DNA from 2 places in the Saccharothrix coeruleofusca genome. Region 2 is predicted to be linked to the other one. Evidence: riboswitches for the same ligand, from Rfam matches in the RefSeq annotation. Region 2 holds a riboswitch; the other holds the start of a gene.
What was found. A riboswitch is a leader RNA that binds a small molecule or an ion and turns the genes downstream of it on or off. The one in region 2 is predicted to bind glycine.
Positions count from the first base shown of each region.

Region 1: it holds a riboswitch for glycine, as region 2 does, so the genes downstream of both, gcvT (glycine cleavage system aminomethyltransferase GcvT) here and gcvH (glycine cleavage system protein GcvH) in region 2, are expected to answer to the same signal.

Region 1 is NZ_JAGINV010000001.1:4,933,539-4,936,897, forward strand. Features, by position in the region: gene glyA (serine hydroxymethyltransferase) at 1-847, opposite strand, end outside; gene gcvT (glycine cleavage system aminomethyltransferase GcvT) at 861-1,961, opposite strand; glycine riboswitch at 2,074-2,164, opposite strand; glycine riboswitch at 2,166-2,253, opposite strand; gene JOF41_RS22010 (DUF3817 domain-containing protein) at 2,346-2,648, opposite strand; gene JOF41_RS22015 (hypothetical protein) at 2,671-3,027, opposite strand; gene JOF41_RS22020 (helix-turn-helix transcriptional regulator) at 3,127-3,359, opposite strand, start outside.
Region 2 is NZ_JAGINV010000001.1:5,684,973-5,688,331, reverse strand. Features, by position in the region: gene JOF41_RS25685 (hypothetical protein) at 1-37, opposite strand, end outside; gene JOF41_RS25680 (hypothetical protein) at 34-216, opposite strand; gene ald (alanine dehydrogenase) at 590-1,696, opposite strand; glycine riboswitch at 1,900-1,991, shown strand; gene gcvH (glycine cleavage system protein GcvH) at 2,108-2,485, shown strand; gene JOF41_RS25665 (L-serine ammonia-lyase) at 2,490-3,359, shown strand, end outside.

The DNA of each region.
Region 1 (3,359 bases), 750 kb from region 2:
CCGGCGACGCGGCGTGCTTGAACGCCACCGCCTTGCCCGCGATCACGTGCTCCAGCGGCCCGCCCTGCTGGCCGGGGAACACCGCGGAGTTGACCTTCTTGGCGATGTCCGCGTCGTTGGTCAGGATCACGCCGCCGCGCGGGCCGCCCAGGGTCTTGTGCGTGGTGGTGGTGACCACGTGGGCGTGCGGGATCGGGCTGGGGTGCAGCCCGGCCGCCACCAGGCCCGCGAAGTGCGCCATGTCGACCATCAGGTACGCGCCGACCTCGTCGGCGATGCGGCGGAACTCGGCGAAGTCCAGCTGCCGGGGGTAGGCCGACCAGCCCGCCACGATCAGCCGGGGCTGGTGCTCCCGCGCCAGCTTCTCCACCTCGGCCATGTCGACCCGGCCGTCCTCGTCGGAGACGTGGTAGGGCACCACGTTGTAGAGCTTGCCGGAGAAGTTGATCCGCATCCCGTGGGTCAGGTGGCCGCCGTGCGCCAGGTCCAGGCCCAGGATGGTGTCGCCGGGCTGCAGCAGCGCGAACATCGCGCACGCGTTGGCCTGCGCGCCCGAGTGCGGCTGCACGTTGGCGTAGCCCGCGTCGAACAGCTCCTTGACCCGCGCGATCGCCAGCCGCTCGATCACGTCGACGTTCTCGCAGCCGCCGTAGTAGCGCCTGCCGGGGTAGCCCTCGGCGTACTTGTTGGTCAGCACCGACCCCTGCGCCTGGAGCACCGACACCGGGGTGAAGTTCTCCGACGCGATCATCTCCAGCGTGCTCTGCTGGCGGGAGAGCTCGGCGGCGACCGCTTCGGCCACCTCCGGGTCGAACTCCGCCAGGGAGGTGTTGAAGTGCGCGGACATGGCGTGTCTCCCTTTACGACTTGCGCTTGTAGAACGGCAGTGCGACGACCTCGACGGGTTCGCGCCTGCCCCGGACGTCCACGGTGAGCCGGGTGCCCGGCTCCGCGTTGGCCTTGGTGACGTAGGCCATGGCCACCGAGTAGCCCAGCGTCGGCGACAGCGCGCCGCTGGTGACCTCGCCCACGGGCGCGCCCGAGTCGTCCAGCACGGGGTAGCCGTGCCGGGGGGCGCGGCGCGAATCGGTCCGCAGGCCGACCAGCGCGCTGTCCACGCCCTGCTCGGCCACCTTCGCCAGCGCCTCGCGGCCGACGAAGTCGCCGGGCTTGTCCAGCTTCACCACGCGCCCCAGGCCCGCGTGGAACGGGGTGCGGTCCACGCCCAGCTCGTTGCCGTACAACGGCATCCCGGCCTCCAGGCGCAGCGTGTCGCGGCAGCCCAGACCGGCGGGCTTGAGCTCGTGCGGCGCGCCCGCGGCCAGCAGCGCCCGCCACACGGCGGGCGCGTCGGCCGGGTCGAGGAACAGCTCGAAGCCGTCCTCGCCGGTGTAGCCGGTGCGGGCCAGCAGCGCGGGCCGGTCGGCCACGGTGGTCGGGTAGGAGGCGTAGTACTTCACCTCGGCTAGGTCGGTCGGGGTCAGGCCGGCGAGGATCTCCGTCGAGGCGGGTCCCTGCACGGCCAGCAGCGCGAAGTCGGCGGACTTGTCGGTCACCTCGGCGGCGAAGCCCTCGGCCCGCGCCACCAGCTCGCGGTGCACCACGCCCGCGTTGGCGGCGTTGGCCACCACCAGGTACTCGGTCTCGCCGGTGCGGTAGACGATCAGGTCGTCCAGGACGCCGCCGTCGGGCCGGCAGATCATGGTGTAGCGGGCCCGGCCGACGCCGATCGCGGAGGCGTGGCCGACCAGGGCGTGGTCCAGCGCCGCGCCCGCTTCCGCGCCGGTGACCAGGATCTCACCCATGTGGGTCAGGTCGAACAGGCCCGCCGAGGTGCGCACCGCGCGGTGCTCGGCCAGCTCGCTGTCGTAGCGCAGCGGCATCCGCCAGCCCGCGAAGTCGGTGAACTGGGCGCCCAGCGCCTCGTGCTCGGCGTGCAGCGGCGTCCGACGGCTTTCCATGGGGCGGGTCCTCCCTGGTGGCGGGCATGGCGGTAGCGCCGCCGGGGTGGGGGCGGCCTGCCAGTGCGTAAGGATGACACGGTTCACCGGGGGACTCCTCGTCGTGGGAGCCTCCCCCTCTGTCATGAGCCTGAGAGCTTCGCCGCGAGCGCGCGGCTTGCACCGTGGGCGAGGCGCGCCGGGGCGCCTGCTTTCCAGAGTTGCCTTCGTCGGGCGGTAGCTGGGCCTGAGAGATTCCGGGGAGGGGTTGCTCCTTCGGCGCCCCTGGTGGGGACTCTCCCGCGCGACGTCGACGGCCGTGTTCAGTTCGTCCCGCCAGACGCTAGGCGGACCCGACCGGCGGGGTCAACCGCGAACCGGTCACCGGGTCCGTCACGGGGTCGGTCACAGGGCGCGGTCCGCCCGGACGCTGTCGACCACCTTGCGCTCGGCGTAGAAGGAGACGAACGGGATGGTGCCCGCCAGCAGCACCAGCGCGGTGCCCTTGATCGACCAGCGCGCCTTGAGCGCCAGGTCGACGGTGAGCACCAGGTAGACCGCGTACAGGAAGCCGTGCACGGGGCCGACGACCCGCATCAGGCCCGGCTCGCCGCCCGCGTACTTGACGACCATGGCCAGCACGAGGGCGAGCAGTCCGACGCCCACCACGTACGCCATGAACCGGAACCGGCCCAACGCACCGCTCATCGCTCCACCGACCGCCTTCGCCTCAGCGCTGGTCCCGCGCGTTCAGCTCGGCGAGGTAGCGGTTGTAGGCCGCCAGTTCGTCGTCCTCGTCGTCGCGCGCGGGTGTCCTGACGGGGTCCACGGTAACGACCGGCTCGGGCGCGGCCTCGGGCGGCTCGGCGTCCTTGCGGGCTTCGAGCCTGCGGATGCGCCACACCACGAAGGCCGGGAAGAGTCCGAAGAGGGGCCACTGGAGCACGTAGCCCAGGTTCTGGAAGGTGCCCCCGGCGGAGGAGAAGCGCTGCCACTGCCACCAGGCCAGACCGCAGCACACGACCAGCGAGGCGGCGCAGGTGACCGTGATGGCGACGCGCTGGGGGGTGAAGACGCTGCCGGGCACACCGCCAGAGTAGCCCGGCTCGCGGTCCGCTTCACGGGGAGTCGAGTCCCCGTCGGGTGGGCTCCCGCTCAGGAGCCCGCCCCCAGGTCGATCCCAGAGCTAGGCCACGCCGTCCCGGCGTTGCCTCTGCAGCCTGGCCACGCACCAGGCCGCCGCACTGCCCCGACGCAGGTGCTGCAGCACCGTCATCGGGCCCAATCGACGCCCCAGGTCGGCGGGCGAGAGCCCGGCCGCCCGGTAGTCCAGAGCGCGCTGGTCCAGCGGGCTGATGCCCGCGTCCCACCACTGCTCCGCCTCGGCGAGGTCGCCGACCAGCTGCCAGTAGCTGGCCG
Region 2 (3,359 bases):
GCACCGCGTCGCGCAGCGTCTCCTCCACGGCCCTCACACCCTGTCCGCGGCCTGGCCGAGCAGCTGGCGCAGGCGCCAGGTCTGGGTGACCGACATCACGGCGGACTCACCGGGTGGGGCGACGAGGACCACCCGGTGGTCCTCGACCAGGACCGTCATCGAGCGGTCGCGCCCGAACGGGTCGTGGCAGGCGATCCAGCCCTGCGATTCAGCCATGTGCGCTCCGATCAGGGGGTGCGGCGGGCTTTGAGGGGACGCCGGTAGCTCCGCGTGCTCGTGGCGTCCCACTTGGACCATCGGCCGGCCCGGTGCGCCGTCTTAACCGCAGCTAGGACATTCACTCGTTAGCTTGACGGCGCGATCACTGTGCGTGGGTGTCGCGGCGGCGAGAGGTGGGCCGGTCCGGTGGGCCGCTGGGCAGGATGGCCCCTGGCCCGCTAGGATTGCACTGCGACCCGCTCCCAGTGACCCCCAGGCTGGTTGAGCGGGTCGCCTTTTCACGACGAGGGGCGTGCCCACCGCGGTGGGCACGCCCCTCGTGTCGTTCCCCGGCCTCGTTCCTCGGGGGTCGTTCCTCAGGCGTCGTTCCTCAGAGCTCGACCGGCGTGTGCGCCATGCCGTGCGCCTGCGCCACCGGCAGGTTCGTCAGCGCGCCGTCGTGCGCGTTCAGGCCCAGCGCCAGCGCCGCGTCCGCGCGCAGCGCCTCCCGCCAGCCCCGGTCCGCCAGCGCCACCGCGTACGGCAGCGTCACGTTGGTCAGCGCGAACGTCGAGGTGCGCGGCACCGCCCCCGGCATGTTCGCCACGCAGTAGAAGACCGAGCCGTGCACCTGGTAGGTCGGGTCGTCGTGGGTGGTCGGCCGCGAGTCGGCGAAGCAGCCGCCCTGGTCGATCGCGATGTCCACGAGCACCGAACCGGGCTTCATGTCGGCCACCAGCTCGTTGCCGACCAGCTTGGGCGCCTTCGCGCCGGGCACCAGCACCGCGCCGATCACCAGGTCGGCCTCGCGCACCGCCTGCTCGACGGCGTAGCGGGTGGAGGTCACCGTGCGCAGCCTGCCCCGGTGCTGCGCGTCGATCTGGCGCAGCCGGTCGACGTTGGTGTCCAGGACCTCCACGTCCGCGCCCATGCCGGAGGCGATCACGGCGGCGTTCAGCCCCGCCACGCCACCGCCGATCACCACCACCCGCGCCGGGTGCACACCGGGCACGCCACCGGGCAGCACACCCCGGCCACCGGAGGGCCTCATCAGCGAGAACGCGCCGACCTGGGGCGCGAGGCGGCCCGCCACCTCGGACATCGGCGCCAGCAGCGGCAGCGCCCCGCCGGGCGTCTGCACGGTCTCGTAGGCGATGGCCGTGGTGCCCGCGTCCAGCAGCGCCCTGGTCAGCGGCCGGTCGGCGGCCAGGTGCAGGTAGGTGAACAGCACCTGCCCCCGGCGCAGCCGCGGGTACTCCTCGGCGATGGGCTCCTTGACCTTGAGCACCAGCTCGCCCTCGGCCCACACGTCCTCGGCCGAGGCCAGCACCTTCGCGCCCACCGCGAGGTACTCCTCGTCCGGGATGGCCGACCCCAGGCCGGCACCCGCCTCCACGAAGACCTGGTGGCCGCGCGCGGTCAGCTCGTGGGCGCCCGCCGGGGTCAGCGCGACGCGGTACTCGTGGTTCTTGATCTCGCGGGGAACTGCGATCCGCACGGTCGCCTCCTTCAGCTGCTGTTACGCCAAAGGTCCGCGAGCGGGGTACCCGTGTCATCGTGCGGCCAACACCAACGGGACGAACCCGCGTTGTGCCGGCCGCACAACGGCGGAGGTCGGTCGCGTTGACACCCGCGCACGCGGGGACCTAGCGTCTGCCCATCAGGGCAAACTGAACATCGGCCGTGGTGCCACCCGGCACCGCAACCCGGGCGGGAGAGCCTCCAGGCGAGCTGGAGCGCCGAAGGAGCAAGCACCCCGCACACTCTCAGGCACCGAGAACCGTCCGGGCGAGGCGACTCTGGAAAGCGCGCCCCGGCGCGCACCCACGGTGCAAGCCGCGCGCGCGGCGAAGCTCTCAGGTCCCAGGACAGAGCAGGGGAACCCGTACTTCTCCTGAGGAGCGCTGCCGTGACCTACCCCGATCAGCTGCTGTACACCCCCGAGCACGAGTGGGTCGACTGGGCGCCGGGCACCCAGGACCCCGTGCCCGTCGGCATCACCTCCTACGCCGCCGAATCGCTGGGCGACATCGTCTTCGCGCAGCTGCCCGAGGTCGGCGACCGCGTCACCTCCGGGCAGGTGTGCGGCGAGCTGGAGTCGACCAAGTCCGTCAGCGACCTGTACGCGCCGGTCAGCGGCGAAGTCGTGGAGGTCAACCAGGCCGTGGTCGACGACCCGGCGGCGATCAACGCCGACCCGTACCGCGCCTGGCTGTTCAAGGTGGCCGTGGAGGAGGCGGAGGGCCTGCTGACCGCCGCCCGGTACGCCGAGCTGACCGGGGACTGACGCCGTGGCCATCAGCGTCTTCGACCTGTTCACCGTCGGCATCGGCCCGTCCAGCTCGCACACCGTGGGCCCGATGCGCGCCGCGGCCATGTTCGCCGACCGGCTGCGCACGCGCGGCCCGCTGGCGGCGGTGGACCGGGTGCACGTCGAGCTGTTCGGCTCGCTCGGCGCGACCGGGCACGGGCACGGCAGCGCCAAGGCCGTGCTGCTGGGCCTGGAGGGCCACCGGCCCGAGGAGGTCGACCCGGTGGCGGCGGGCGCGCGGGTGGAGCGGATCAGGTCCTCCGGGCGGCTGCTGCTCGGCGGCGAGCGCGAGGTGCCGTTCACCGAGGACCGCGACCTGGTGATGCACCGGCGCAAGTCGCTGCCGCTGCACCCCAACGGGATGAGCTTCGCCGCGTTCAGCGCGGGCACCGAGGTGGACCGCGCGGTGTACTACTCGGTGGGCGGCGGGTTCGTGGTGGACGAGGACGCCGCCGGGGCGGACCGGATCAAACCGGACGCGACCCCGGTCCGCCACCCGTTCCGCACCGGCGACGAGCTGCTGGCCCGCACCCGCGAGACCGGGCTGCCGATCAGCGAGGTCATGCTGGCCAACGAGCTGTCCTGGCGCGACGAGGCGTCGGTGCGGTCCGGGCTGCTGCACATCTGGGACGTCATGCAGGAGTGCGTGGAACGCGGGTGCACCGAGCAGGGCGTGCTGCCCGGCGGGCTGAAGGTCCGGCGGCGGGCGGCGGACATGCGGCGGCGGCTGATGGGCGAGCACTACGCGACCGACCCGCTGCGCGTGATGGACTGGGTGACGCTGTTCGCGCTGGCGGTCAACGAGGAGAACGCGGCGGGCGGGCGCGTGGTCACCGCGCCCACGAACGGC